3 regions of the Paenibacillus sp. FSL H3-0457 genome follow, and region 2 is predicted to be linked to each of the others. Evidence: riboswitches for the same ligand, from Rfam matches in the RefSeq annotation. Region 2 holds a riboswitch; each other region holds the start of a gene.
What was found. Region 2 has a riboswitch for S-adenosylmethionine ahead of MHH25_RS25205 (methionine ABC transporter ATP-binding protein). Riboswitches for the same ligand answer to the same signal wherever they lie in the genome.
Positions count from the first base shown of each region.

Region 1: it holds a riboswitch for S-adenosylmethionine, as region 2 does, so the genes downstream of both, metA (homoserine O-succinyltransferase) here and MHH25_RS25205 (methionine ABC transporter ATP-binding protein) in region 2, are expected to answer to the same signal.
Region 3: it holds a riboswitch for S-adenosylmethionine, as region 2 does, so the genes downstream of both, mmuP (S-methylmethionine permease) here and MHH25_RS25205 (methionine ABC transporter ATP-binding protein) in region 2, are expected to answer to the same signal.

Region 1 is NZ_CP150283.1:2,040,445-2,045,408, reverse strand. Features, by position in the region: gene MHH25_RS09280 (aminotransferase class I/II-fold pyridoxal phosphate-dependent enzyme) at 1-427, opposite strand, end outside; gene MHH25_RS09275 (PLP-dependent transferase) at 424-1,611, opposite strand; gene metA (homoserine O-succinyltransferase) at 1,636-2,553, opposite strand; SAM riboswitch class I at 2,790-2,913, opposite strand; gene corA (magnesium/cobalt transporter CorA) at 3,365-4,300, shown strand; gene MHH25_RS09260 (HRDC domain-containing protein) at 4,371-4,964, opposite strand, start outside.
Region 2 is NZ_CP150283.1:5,677,671-5,682,634, forward strand. Features, by position in the region: gene MHH25_RS25190 (DUF2167 domain-containing protein) at 1-624, shown strand, start outside; gene MHH25_RS25195 (MetQ/NlpA family ABC transporter substrate-binding protein) at 748-1,587, opposite strand; gene MHH25_RS25200 (methionine ABC transporter permease) at 1,662-2,321, opposite strand; gene MHH25_RS25205 (methionine ABC transporter ATP-binding protein) at 2,322-3,356, opposite strand; SAM riboswitch class I at 3,483-3,624, opposite strand; gene MHH25_RS25210 (Cthe_2314 family HEPN domain-containing protein) at 3,754-4,470, opposite strand; gene MHH25_RS25215 (heme A synthase) at 4,634-4,964, opposite strand, start outside.
Region 3 is NZ_CP150283.1:6,059,729-6,064,692, reverse strand. Features, by position in the region: gene MHH25_RS26860 (spore germination protein) at 1-484, shown strand, start outside; gene MHH25_RS26855 (Ger(x)C family spore germination protein) at 481-1,683, shown strand; SAM riboswitch class I at 1,754-1,855, shown strand; gene mmuP (S-methylmethionine permease) at 1,948-3,360, shown strand; gene mmuM (homocysteine S-methyltransferase) at 3,338-4,405, shown strand; gene MHH25_RS26840 (FtsX-like permease family protein) at 4,489-4,964, opposite strand, start outside.

The DNA.
Region 1 (4,964 bases), 3.4 Mb from region 2:
TGAGTGCCGCTTTTACTTCATCTATATTGGTCATGTCTACAAAGGTTGTCTCGATCTGCATACGGCTTAATATGGAAGTAAGCAAACGATACGTACCTCCATATACGTCTTCCGTTACAATCATATGATCCCCTGCAGAGAACATCATGAACACGCTTGAGATCGCAGCCATCCCCGAAGAATAGGCAAAGCCTCGTGCGCCGCCCTCCAGCAATGTGATGTAATCTTCCAGAGCCTGACGTGTCGGATTACCCGAACGACTGTAATCATGTTGAGGCGGATTGAAGATATCAAAATGATGGAATGTTGATGCTTGGTAGATCGGTACACTGGAGGCTCCAGTCGTTTTGTCAATCTCATCGCCAAAATGGAGCAATTTGGTATCAAATTTCAACTCGGAATTGGGCTTGTTGTTGGACTCACTCATGAGTGCACTCCTCCTTCCACTTCCTGTTGTGCAGCTGTCAGAGCATTGCCGAGATCTGCAATCAGATCATCTGCATGCTCAATGCCTACGGAGAACCGGAGCAGACGGTCATCCACACCTACGGCTTCACGAATTTCAAGCGGAATATCCGCATGAGTCTGTACTGCCGGATAAGTCATGAGTGATTCAACTCCGCCGAGACTTTCGGCAAAAGCAATGAGTTGGATATGACGTAGCAACGGTTCAACATAACGTGCATCCTTCACTTTGAAAGAGAAGATACCTGTATTACCCGTGGATTGTTTGTTCTGTATCTCATACCCTGGATGATCGGATAGACCTGGATGATACACTTCAACCACCGCTGGGTGCTCAAGCAAGTATTTGGCAATAGTAAGTGCATTGTGCTCATGACGCTCCATGCGAAGAGCCAGCGTTTTCATACCTTTCATCAACTGGTAGGAGTCACTTGGAGATAATACCGCTCCAATGGAATTATGCAGGAACGCCATCTCAGCAGATAACGCCTCACCTTTGGTAATAATTAGTCCGGCGAGCACATCATTATGTCCGCCCAGATATTTGGTAGCGCTATGAATGATGATATCGGCACCCAGTTCAATCGGACGTTGGAAAAATGGAGTCAACAACGTGTTGTCAACAATGGTCAACAGGTTGTAACTTTTCGCCCAGGAAGCAACGGCTTCCACATCGGTGATCATCATCAGTGGGTTGGTTGGTGTCTCAATAAATACAGCTTTTGTATTCGGTTGACGAACCTTCTCCAGTGCTGCCAGGTCATTTGTGTCCACATAACTTGCAGTTACGCCGAAACGGGACAAGATGCGTTCCAGCAGACGATAGGTTCCACCATACAGATCCAGCGATACAATCAGATGATCCCCTTGACCAAACATGGCGAAGATCGTTTGCAGCGCGGCCATTCCCGAGCTACAGGCAAACCCTGCATCACCGGACTCCAGCGCTGCGGCAGCTTCTTCCAACACTTTACGGGTTGGATTAGTCGTACGAATATAATCAAACCCCGTGCTTTGTCCAAGCTTCGGGTGGCGAAACGCAGTGGATTGATAGATCGGAAAGTTAATGGCGCCTGTTACCGGTTCATTAATGGACCCAATTTGTGCTAAGCGGCTTTCGATTTTCAACTTGTTGTTGTCTTCCATTGCTGCATCCTCCTGTAATCTCGATTAGATTTGCGGGCCAATATCGTAAGGTGTTTCTTGATACACATAGTAATTGAGCCAGTTAGAGAATAATAAGTTGGCATGAGCGCGCCAAGTAGCTGGTGGCACACGGGAAGGGTCGTCATTCGGATAATAATGTCTAGGCAATGCGATATCCAAACCTTTAGCTGCATCCCGGTCATACTCCCACTTTAATGAGAACGGGTCATACTCGGCATGTCCTGTGGCAAAAATCTGTTTGCCGTCTCTGGTAGCAACCAGGAAGATCCCCGCTTCCTCGGATTCAGCCAAAATCTCTAAATTCTCATTCTTTTCAATATCTTCGCGTCTCACTTCCGTATGGCGGGAATGTGGAACGTTGAATACTTCATCGAATCCACGCAACAACGGAACATGTGGTTTATTGATGGTATGTGGGAAAACGCCAAAACACTTTTCATCAAGTGCAACCTTGGGTACATCAAAATGATGGTATAAACCTGCCTGAGAAGCCCAACATATGTGGAGGGTTGAAGTCACATTGGTTTTGGTCCATTCGAAGATCTCCTGGATTTCATTCCAATAGTTCACGTCTTCGAAATCCATCTGTTCCACCGGGGCACCCGTAATGATCATTCCATCGAAACGACGGTGCTCAATCTCATCGAAGGTTTTATAGAACAGATCCAAATACTCCTGAGACGTATTCTTCGACGTATGGGATTTGGGATGTACGAGAACGACATCCACCTGAATAGGCGTGTTTCCCACCAGACGAAGCAATTGTGTTTCGGTCGTTTCCTTTGTGGGCATCAGGTTTAATATAGCGATACGGAGTGGACGAATATCCTGCTGATATGCAGAAGTTTCATCCATGACGAAGATATTCTCTCCCTCAAGTACTTCTTTTGCAGGTAGAGTATCGGGTATTTTGATTGGCATAGTAAGTCTAACTCCTCCTTGTGCATAAATAGATGCAGCCACCCCTGGCTTGATGTCTTCACATCAATACAGTTATAGACTGCCTTGAGCTTGTAAAAACATTGAATTGCTCTTTCATCCAACGTTACAAACAACCTCAAGTTCCTTAGCGAAAATCACTGCTGAGAAGTCGGGGCATATGACAAAGACCTTCCTCGGATTTCGAGAAAGGTCATATGTAAAAAAGATATGCGCCTCTCTCATCTCTCAGTTACAACAGTGCCACTTGACACTTAGTCGCTGCAAGAATTAGCACCGTGCGGTATACCGCCGGTTGCCGGGTTTCATCGGGCCAGTCCCTCCACCTACTCTTGATAAGATTTCGCTGTATTAGATTGTAATTTAATATGGTTCACCGTCTACTTTATTACATTAATGCCCTCACGTCAAGTTGCAGTTCAATGTCTGCTTCCCAGACCGGAACCGTTCATCATCCGTTGTCATACACTGCCTCAGGGCGCGAAATAGACACATTTTTGCGCTTGAAAGCACCTTGTACCAGCGGTATACTAAACAAGGTGTTATAAACCCTTATGTGAGAGGTGACATATTAAATGGATGGCGACCCGAGGCCTGACTGGCAGCCGAATTCCGACAAACTGCATAGAGAATTGACATCAGCATGCCGGCAGCGGGAAGTGACTTCCGTTTGATTATATAGTGAACGCAGCCCTGATCTCCAGGCTCCGCTGCCGACCGGCTGATTTGTTCTTTTTGCGCCCATAATGATAATATCCGCCAAGTTGGCGGGTGCAGAAGGAGTAGATTAACGATGAAAATCCGGTTGGTAAACAACGGTGTATTTATTCCGGTGGACGACATTCAGCAGGCGCTGACTCCACCAGCGGAAGGATTTTACTGGATTGATGCAGACGTAGACGATTTGGCGTTACTTCAGCCGCTGTTCTTGATGCATGATCTGGCTGTGGAAGACTGTCTTAGTGACGAAGAACAACGTCCGAAGATTGAAATTTATGAGAACCATTATTTTATTGTTATTAATAGCATCCGTTTTGATGATGAAGAGATATTTCTACGTGCGGTTAACTTATTCCTTGGCAGACATTTCATTATTAGTGTTACAAAGCACAAGATCAGCGAATTGCGCACACTGAAACCCATCCTGTGGGAACAGGAAATCAGTACACCGGATCGTCTGCTATATTTGCTGGTTGACTTGATTGTTGATAATTATTTCACCGTAGGTGACCGAATTGAAGCACGGATCGAGAAGCTTGAGGAAGACATTCTGATGCACACCAAAAAGTCACATCTGAATGAAATTATCGGGCTACGCAGTGAGATTCTGTGGCTGAAAAAAGTGCTTGGACCTCAGAAAGAGGTCATTAACACCCTGAACAAAAAAGATCTGCGTCTCATCGATGATCAACTGCAAAAGTATTTCAGTGACATCTATGAGAATGCTGTAAAAATATCTGAAACCTTTGAGACTTATCGCGACCTGATGGGCAACTTACGAGAAGCCTACCAATCCAGTATTGCGAACCGGGCGAATGAGATCATGCGTGTATTTACCGCCATTACCACGGTCTTCATGCCGCTGACGGTCATTACCGGTATATACGGCATGAACTTTACGAATATGCCAGAGCTTAACTGGAAATACAGCTATTTTGTTGTGATTGGCCTGATGGTTACACTGGGCCTGAGCATGTTCTTCATTTTCCGCAAGAAAGACTGGGTATGAACTCGTATGAAATAACAAAGACGAAGCGCTCCTCCGGGAGAAACGCCTCGTCTTTTTTCATTTCTGATTATTAACCAACATTCTTCTCTGTCTCTGCGTGCCGACGGAAGCGGATTCGAATCATGCGCAGTCTTTCATAGACCTGCTCCAGACTTCCTCCATCGGGTTTCTCTCCTCCATACACCTTATGTAATACTGGCTTCAGGAACGTATCTCCCAGCTCCTCATACGCACTCCATACGGCCTCTTGTTCGTTCTCTGGCATCACTGCCAGCTCCACATCAAGAAGACAATCGGTGTCATAACCTTCATGATCCAGTGCCTCTAACAGCTCAACCAACTCGCGTCGGGATAATCCAGATCGATTAACAATCTCCTCTAACGTATGCCCTTCCTTCATGCCTTCAAGCACCTGCTTACGCGTGGTGAACTTATCAAGTTCCTGCTTGTACTTCTGCTCTCTCTGCTTGTATAACCAACTCTCATACTCTTCTTCCTTCAGCGCCGTGTATACCCAGTCCAGCGGGAATGTCGTTGAACGCTCCAGTCCGGTTGTAATCTCCATCCATTCCGCACCATACTCAGTTGCTTTGCTCTCTCCTACGCCCGGAAGTTGCATCAGTTCATCCAGCGATTGCGGAACAAAGGCACTGATCAAACGCAG
Region 2 (4,964 bases):
TATATCCGAGGCACAGAAGAAGATAACAGAGAATTTGATCCTGAATATAGAACGTACATAACGGGGTGGGAGATCGAACCGACATATGACAGTACCAAACATCAGTTGGTTTACTCCCTCGGTTTTAAGAATGCTGATCAGCAAGCCATGGTCAATTACAATGTAAAACTCCTGACACGCGAAGGGTACATCACAGCCATTCTGGTTACCGATACGGACAACTTTCAACAGAGCCGCCAGGTATTCGAGGAAACTGTCCTTAATCAACTTAGCATCAATGCAGGATATACCTACGAGGAGTACAATGCTTCGACTGACAAAACATCCACCATAGGGCTCAACAGTCTTCTGATGGGCGGGATCGGGTACACGGCTTCCCAAAAATTCAGTGCTCTTCTTTTGCTCAAAAAAGGATGGGCTTTGATCCTCGTTGTCGTCCTTGGGTTAATCGGTTGGATCAGATACAAAATCAAAAGCTCACACGGAGAAGAAGAGAAACTCTCTCCCTCCGAGAGGACGTACCTGCAAGAAGCCGATGAACAGCAGTATGCTGATCAGAATGAATTATCCTACTACCTCCAATCTGGGCATCCATCCAACGCGGAGAAACAAGATAAGCCCTAACCCTTCCCTTGTTGATCCCCACGTCAGCACAGATTAGGAAACATAAAATAAGCCGTATATCTCTTCAGAAGAGATATACGGCTTAATCTTAATAGCTTCACATCATATCATACATATCGTGAATTATTCAGTTGCAGGTTCAACTGCACCTTTATAACGTTCTTTGATGAATGTTTTTACTTCTTCGGAGTGCAAAGCAGCAGCCAGTTTTTGGATTGCATCTGCATCCTTGTTGTCCTCACGGGAAACGAGGATGTTTGCGTATGGGTTACCTTGCAGATCTTCGATCAGCAAAGCATCATTCGCCGGATTCAGGTTCGCTTCGAGCGCATAGTTAGCGTTGATAAATACCAGATCCGCTTCATCCAATTGACGAGGCATCATGGCTGCATCCAGCTCGATGATATCCAGGTTCTTCGGATTGGCTGTGATATCTTGAATCGTAGATGTAATATTTGTGTTGTCTTTCAGCGTAATGATACCTTCCTTCGCAAGCAACAACAGTGCACGTCCACCATTGGATGGGTCATTTGGAATTGCTACTTTTGCGCCGTCTGCCAATTCATCCAAAGACTTAATCTTTTTGGAGTATCCACCAAAAGGTTCAACATGAACAGGTGTTACAGAAACGAGGTTGAATCCACGTTCTTTATTCTCTGTGTCCAGATATGGTTGGTGCTGGAAGAAGTTTGCATCCAATTTTTTGTCAGCAAGTTGCTGATTGGGTTGAACATAGTCGTTGAATGTAACGACTTGCAGACGGATACCTTGTGCTTCCAGTTCAGGCTTGATGCTTTCCAGAATCTCTGCGTGTGGTGTAGGTGAAGCTCCAACTTTCAATTCAACTGTACGAGGTGCACCTGCTGAATTGTCTGCGCCGCTATCGGCGTCCTTGTTGTTTCCGCAAGCTGCGAGAACCGCAATCAACATAAGACTAAGTAGAGCAAAAGACCATTTTTTCATGTGTAAAACCCCTTCTCTAATCATTTTGTCATGTGGCATCTGCATTAATGCATATCCATCATGTTATCTATGTGTTATTTCCTGGTGAAAAATGTAACCAAGCGATCTCCAGCCATCTGGAGAATTTGCACTAGAATGATCATCGACACTACGGATATGATCATAATTTCATTTTGATAACGGAAGTATCCATAGTTGATTGCCAGTGTTCCCAGACCTCCACCGCCAACCATGCCCGCCATCGCCGTATAGGAGACGAGCGTAACAATGGTGATCGTTATACCAGCAAGCAGTCCAGGCAGTGCCTCAGGCAGTAACACCCGTCTTACAATCTGTCCGGTCGATGCACCCATCGACTGTGCCGCTTCAATGACACCACGATCAACTTCTCGCAACGTCGTCTCCACCAAACGAGCAAAATAAGGAGCTGCTGAAATCACCAAAGGAGGTATAACGCCGAGCACCCCCGTAGCTGTTCCGACGAGTATACGAGTGAATGGAATAAGAGCAACAATCAATATGATAAATGGGACTGAGCGCAAAATATTCACAATCAGGGATAGTATAGTGTACACTGCCCGTGACTTAATCGAAGCAGATCGGGCTGTCATGAACAGCAGTACTCCGAGCGGTAAACCTAAGATAACGGTAAACAAGCCTGATACACCCAAAATTTGCAGTGTCTCTATGGAAGCTTTACCAACCTCTTCCCAACGTACGGTTGAAAAATCCATCTAACGAAGCACCTCCACATCAAGTCCCTCAGCGGTTAATTCTGATATCGTCCGATCAATCGCATTTGAATCACCCTCGAACCGAACGGTCAGCTGCCCATAAGGAACCTGTTTGATCGTAGAGATTGTACCTTGCAGGATGGCAAAATCCACGCCTGTTTTACGTACCGTTCTAGACAAAATCGCTTCATACGTTTTGTTACCCAGAAAGGATATCTTCACAAGTTTGGAAGCAGCACCTGCCTGCAATTCAACGCCTGCATTTGCCAGAGCGGTCTCTTCCAGAGCAAGTCCAGCTTCATGGTCACGCATCATGAAGTCCCGCGTAATCGCATGCTGCGGCTTCAGGAACACGTCTGTAACAGGTCCTTGTTCCACAATGCCACCTTGATGAATGACAGCCACCTTGTCACAGATGTTCTGAATGACATGCATCTCATGTGTGATCAGCACAATCGTAAGGTTGTACTTTTCATTAATGTCGAGTAATAACTTAAGGATTGAATTTGTCGTCTGCGGATCAAGTGCCGAAGTAGCCTCATCACAGAGAAGAACATTTGGGTCACTTGCAAGTGCTCTCGCAATCCCTACACGTTGTTTTTGGCCACCCGATAATTGAGCCGGATATTTGCTGCTATGGTGCTCCAGACCAACCAGTGCGAGCATTTCCTTCACTTTGCGATCAATGGCTTCCTTGGGTGTATTCACAAGTTTTAGTGGAAAAGCTACATTGTCATATACCGTTGCCGAGGATAACAGATTAAAGTGTTGAAAAATCATTCCGATCTTGCGTCTCTGTTGCTGCAATTCGGTTTTGCTCAGTTCAGTCAGGTTAATTCCGTCAACCCATACCTCACCCTCCGTAGGCCGTTCCAGCAAATTAATACAGCGAATCAATGTGCTTTTGCCCGCTCCGGAATGGCCAATCACTCCGTAGATTTCGCCCTTTTGGATGCTCAAATTCAACTCGGATAACGCTGTTGTAGATTTTGTTCCTTTGCCGTACGTTTTCGTTAAACCTTTTAATTCAATCAATCGCACTTGCCCCTTTCCAACCACCTACATGTATCTTTACCCGATCTAAAGGAAAACTCCCCCTAAAGTACAAAAAAAGAGCCCTTTGCAGATACAAAGAGGGCTCTTCACGTGAAAGAATATACCTTCTCATCTGCCAAAATCGTGTCTTGCACCATTTTGTAGGAATTAGCACCTAACATCTATAACGAATGATACATGTATCATGTCATTACAAATCGGTTGCCGGGCTTCATCGGGCCTGTCCCTCCGCCGCTCTCGATAAGAAATATGTTGTTGTAGGATTTTATAAGTTCATGTAGTTTATGCTTTATAATGTGAACGTAACTTCCGAAATATCAGTTATATCCATGTAACATTCGATTGAAACTCAGTATATTCCAAGTATTCCGATTTGTCAAAGGGAATTATTTCTTTTCCATATTTTATTGATATAACTATAAGAGGCTGTTAATGTTTCACAGACCATATCCACGCCCTGACGCATTTCCTGCACATGCTGATTCAGATCCTCCAATTTCACTTTACCTTGCAAGGTCTGGTGTAACTGCCACAGGTCATCGTGCATTTCTGAGTTCATGTAGTGAATTTCCATATTACGTCGCTTGCGCAGCTTGCTCATCGGTTCACGATAAGAGTCCTTGATCTGTATTAATTGCAATGCAAGATCATGATGCTCCCTTGCATAGTCGAACTGCCTTAACACAGTAAAATAAGAAAAATGCGCTTTGGTATTGGAAGTATTCAGCTGGAATATTTCATTTAATACTGTGCCGACTTTATCCAGAATGGCAAAGCAGCGGATAAAGCCATCTTTGTAGAAATACACATAACGTGCATACTCGGCTTTTTCAGTCGGCGTCATATCATCCGTTGAACCTGCAACGACCTTTTTACGAAAATGAGCAGCAGCGAAACAGCTTTGCTCCAGTTCATCCAGTGAGGAGATGAGTCCCTGAGTCCACACATACAGTTTCCGATAGTCATGCGTGGGATCATGGTCCACATGCATTTGTCGTTGAAATAGCTCAAGCGTATGCGCCATTGCGTCCATCGCTGCTTTCAATTTACCTTCGTTTATACGTGGCTTTTCCCCCAACAACGTTCGCAGCATATCTAACCTCCTCTTTTCCAAATCAACAAGAATTCATCACCGTAAACGAAGCATCATTCATTCCGTGTAATTGCTGCTTGCCATAGGTTGCCCTGATCCCTCTGACATCAAACAAAGTCCACCTGTCCAATGATGTACATCACTGGATGGTGGACTTTCATATTTAAAAACGATTAGCCGGGAGATGTAGCTTGTACACCAGGAAACTCATATACGTTAAGACTCCGAACAATATGGCGATATCCAGCATATGAGCAAGAGCTACGAACATGTATACTTCCGGACGGTTCATTGTCACCATCATGAAAATACCAATGACTACTTGCATCAGAATAAGAACAACGGATACCACACCCAGAGTACGCATTTCCTTGTTGTCCGGATGATTACGGTAAGCGAAGTGACCCAGGATCGCGATAACAATCACGAGCGACGCAGCTGCTGCACGGTGAGCAAAAGCAACCGCTACCCCACCCGAAAGCTCAGGAATAATC
Region 3 (4,964 bases), 380 kb from region 2:
TGCCTATATGAAAAATCCGAAGAAGAGCAATAAAGCGATGACCTGGGGGATACTCATATCCACTATTATCTACTTGATCACGGTGGTGATGGTTATAGGCAGTTTATCGCTCGATGGCATCAAAACTCGAACCTGGCCAACGCTGGATTTGGTAAGAAGCTTCGAAATTCAGGGTCTGATATTCGAGCGTTTTGAATCCTTATTGCTGGTCATCTGGATTATGCAAATCTTTTCAACTACAGCAATTACACATTACTGCGCTTCAGTGGGTATTCGTGATTTGTTTCGTTCCAAAAAAATCAAAGGCATCATGTACGGCCTGCTTCCGTTCATTTATCTGACAGCAATGATACCCAAAACAGTGGATGATACTTTTGCACTAGGAGATATGCTGGGCAATGTGTCCGTATTTTTGTTTGGCATTTTACCTCTGGTACTACTGTTGTTAAGTCTGATTCGCAAAAAAGGAGGCAAGCATGCATGATTACATTTCGTATGTTGTTACGCTTAGCCACTGTATTATGCATTCTCTTAACGATATCCGGATGTTGGAGCAGTCGGGAGATAGAGGATCTAAGTGTCTACGTTGGTCTTGGGATCGATATCGGTAAAGAGACAGAATTTGAGAAAGACATCGCTACTCAGGGAGGAGCGTATTCCAAGCAGAACAATTTGACGGCCACGGTACAGATTGCTCCCGGTAATTCTAGCAGCCAAAAGAGCCAACAATCCGGTTCGCCTGCTTCTGGTAAAACGTCCTATTCCAATGAACAGCTTACTGGAGATTCCTTGCTGCAAATCTTTCGTCAGTTTGCACTGAGGCGAGATCATCCGCTCATCGGACATCATCTGAAGGTTATCGTTGTGTCCAAGGATATTGCCAAAAAGTATGGTCTGGATCAGCTACTGGATTTTGTACTTCGGGATAACGATATTCGTCCTAACTGTCTGGTGCTGATTAGCCATCATCGCGCTGTTGATGTACTGACTTCAGATGATCCTTCCCGGATTCCAGCCTTTTATCTTACAGGCATTACCAGTAATTCGTACTTGTCCAATAAAATCCTGGACCCCGTTCTACTCTCCAAATTAGATGCACAAATGCAATCCGGTTCCAGCTTTTTGCTCCAGAATGTACTGAACTCCAATGGAGAGGACAAATTCTCCGGTGCCAGTATATTTGATGGGAAAACGACCAAATTCATCGGGGAACTCAGCCAAACGGATCTAGAAGGGCTATCGTGGATCAGACCTAAAGAAAAAGGAGGTATCTTGAAGACATACAATAAAGCGGGGTTCACTGTTGTATATGAAATGAAGAAGAAAAAAACAACAATAATTCCAAAAGTGGTTGGCGATGATATTTCATTCCATGTGAAGACTGAATCCGAAGGCTGGTTGATGGAGGATTGGCGTGCTCCCGAGGAAGAGGAAAAAGGTGCGTATCTCAGGGAATTGGAAAAAGAATTTGCTGAACTTGCCGAACAACAGATTCGACAGTTGTTATACAAACTGCAGCATACCTATAAAGTAGATGTTGCGGATTTTCGGGATAGCTTGCGTATCAAAGAACCTAAAACATGGAAAAAAGTCAAAGACGATTGGGATAAAATTTTTAGCACCGTGCCGATCACGTATGAGGTAAAGACCACCATCACGAATCCGGGGTCTTCCACCGAATAGCGAGGTGTGCCATTTAATATTTAAATGTTGACACATTCATGATAGATCGCTATATTAGTAAAAAATCATTTTCTTATCCAGAGAGGTGGAGGGACTGGCCCTTAGAAACCTCAGCAACAGATCTGAAGGATACTGTGCTAATTCCAGCGGGTGAAAGCCTGATAGATAGGAGCGTTTGTTTTTATTTGTCAGTAACGGCGCACTCTTTAGGCAGAGTGGGTCTTTTTTGTTTTTTCTGGATGAAGAAGTAGGGGAGCAGCAGGTATGGAGAACAACAACGACAAAGGGCATTTTCAGCGGAAAATGCAGGCACGGCATGTGGTCATGCTCTCTCTCGGAGGAGTCATTGGAACGGGATTATTCCTCAGCTCAGGTTACACCATTCAGCAGGCGGGACCACTGGGAACCATTCTGTCCTACCTGATCGGAGCCATCGTTGTATATCTGGTGATGCTCTGTCTTGGTGAACTGTCTGTTCATATGCCAGAGACGGGAGCATTTCATAGTTATGCAGCCAAGTATATTGGACCGGCAACAGGCTACACGGTGGCTTGGTTATACTGGTTAACCTGGACTGTTGCGCTTGGCTCCGAATTCACAGCCGCCGGATTGCTGATGCAGCGCTGGTTCCCATCGGTGAACGTATGGATATGGAGCGCGGTTTTTGCACTGATGATCTTTCTATTCAACGCTTTAACGGTGAAATTATTTGCGGAATCCGAGTTCTGGTTCTCATCTGTAAAAGTAGTGACTATCGTAATTTTCATTATTATCGGTGGCGCAGCCATGTTTGGTATTATTCCCATGGCGGATTCTGAACCGGCTCCATTTCTATCGAATATTACCGCATCCGGGTGGTTCCCTCATGGAGCTACAGCGATATTGATGACCATGCTTGCTGTAAACTTTGCCTTCTCAGGCACCGAGTTAATCGGCATTGCCGCCGGGGAGACGGAGAACCCGGAAAAGACGATACCAAAGGCTATTCATACAACGCTGTGGCGTTTGGTTATTTTCTTCATCGGAACGATTATTATCTTGTCGGCCTTGCTGCCCATGTCGGATGCCAGTGTACTGGAAAGTCCGTTTGTAGCGGTAATGGAGCGGGTGGGTGTACCCTATGCAGCAGACATTATGAACTTTGTTATTCTGACGGCGATTCTCTCTGCTGCCAATTCAGGCCTATATGCTTCTTCACGGATGCTCTGGTCTCTGGCTGACAAAAGAACGATCTCTCCGTGGTTTGCCAAATTGACCAAAAGCGGAGTACCGCTGAATGCACTTCTGATTAGTATGGTGGGTGGTGCGCTGGCATTGCTGTCCAGTATTATTGCGCCAGGTACGGTGTATATTACGCTGGTTTCCATTTCAGGTCTGGCTGTCGTTGCGGTATGGATGAGCATCAGCGCTTCCCAATACATGTTCCGCAGACAATATATCCGGGAAGGACATGCGGTCAAAGATCTGGTCTACCGCACACCACTGTATCCGGTGGTACCAATTGTTTCATTTATATTATGTCTGGCTTCATGCATAGGTATTGCCTTTGACCCGACACAGCGAATTGCTCTGTATTGTGGGGTTCCGTTTATCGCATTATGTTACGCTGCTTATTATCTGACAGAACGTGTGAATAAGAAAAGAGGAAAAGTACATGACGCAAGCACAACAGACTAACCCCATAGAACAGATCCTGCGTGAACATCCAGTCATGATTCTGGATGGAGCGTTGGCTACGGAACTCGAACAGCATGGATGTGATCTCGATGATCCACTATGGTCTGCTCGTGTGTTGCTTGAGAATCCGGATGTTATTGTTCAGGTCCATGCAGATTATTTTCGAGCAGGAGCCGACTGTGCGATTACATCCAGTTATCAGGCGACGGTGGATGGCTTCCGCAAGAGAGGAATCGATGAACAGGCAGCACTTGAGCTGATCCGCAAGACGGTGGAGTTGGCTGCTCAGGCGAGAGATGCCGTATGGGCGGAAGTGCAGAGTGATTTAGTAGGGAGAGAAAGCTCAACAGGTCAGCTTGTAGAAGCTCCTTCGGTACGTGCCGAGACGGTGGAGAATGAGGAGCAAATAACAGAACGTACAGTAGATCACGAAGGAGATTGTCTTCGTCCACGTCCAATTATTGCCGGGTCCGTTGGGCCGTACGGCGCCTATCTGGCGGATGGATCAGAGTATGTGGGACATTACGCCGTGTCGGATGAGACGCTTGTCGCATTTCACCGTCCGCGTATGGCGGCGCTAATTGAAGCAGGTGCTGATATTCTTGCGTTTGAGACGATTCCTTCCTTGCAGGAAGCACAAGTGCTGGTTGATTTACTGAAGGAGTTTCCTCATGCGTATGCTTGGCTATCCTTTTCTTTAAAAGACGGGACAAGCATCAGCGAGGGTACGCCACTTGAGGTATGTGCACAGACGTTTGGCTCCGAGCCGCAGATTGCGGCGATTGGCCTGAACTGTGCTCCGATGGAAGTGGTAACGGAAGCAGTGGGTATTTTGCGCCGTACCAGCGATAAACCTGTTATTGTGTATCCGAACTCGGGAGAGACGTATGATGCAGCAACGAAGACGTGGAGCGGACAGGGGACCTGTGGTAGTATGAGGGACGCATCGGAGCAGTGGGTTGCTGCGGGCGCGCAGATTATTGGCGGCTGCTGCCGTACTACGCCACATCAGATTGGTGCACTTGCGAAGAAATGGCGGAATTAGTTCATATCATGATAACAAGCCCTTCCACATCCTATAGAGGTATGGAAGGGCTTGTTTTATTGTGTTAAGGCATTCTGATTACATTATTCGATAACCAGCATACGTGGCGATGCTTCCCGAATGATTCTCGAAGAGAACCACGAGCCAAGACTGGCTGCAATGATGCTTAGACAGGTGAACAGTACCATTCCACCCCAATGCAGGATCAGTGGAAGCTGTACGATACCATAACCGGAAAGGACCATTTCAAGTAGAAGAGGCAGCAGGTATACGCCGACGAAAATACCCAGTATGGCTCCCACGGAGGACAGTATGAACATTCCCATGGAGAGCGACAACCGGATTTGGCGAGATGTCATTCCCAGCGATTTGTATATCCCGTACGTTCTGCTTTCTTTACGGATATTGATTCTACAAGTACTGAAAATAATGATGAACGTCACAATGATAAAGAGAAATCCGATCAGGCTCATCGGATAGATCAGGATGTTAGCGGCTTCCGCGTAAACCGAATCAAGCAAAGTCTTCTGAGTGACTACCGAAGCAAAATCTTTAAATT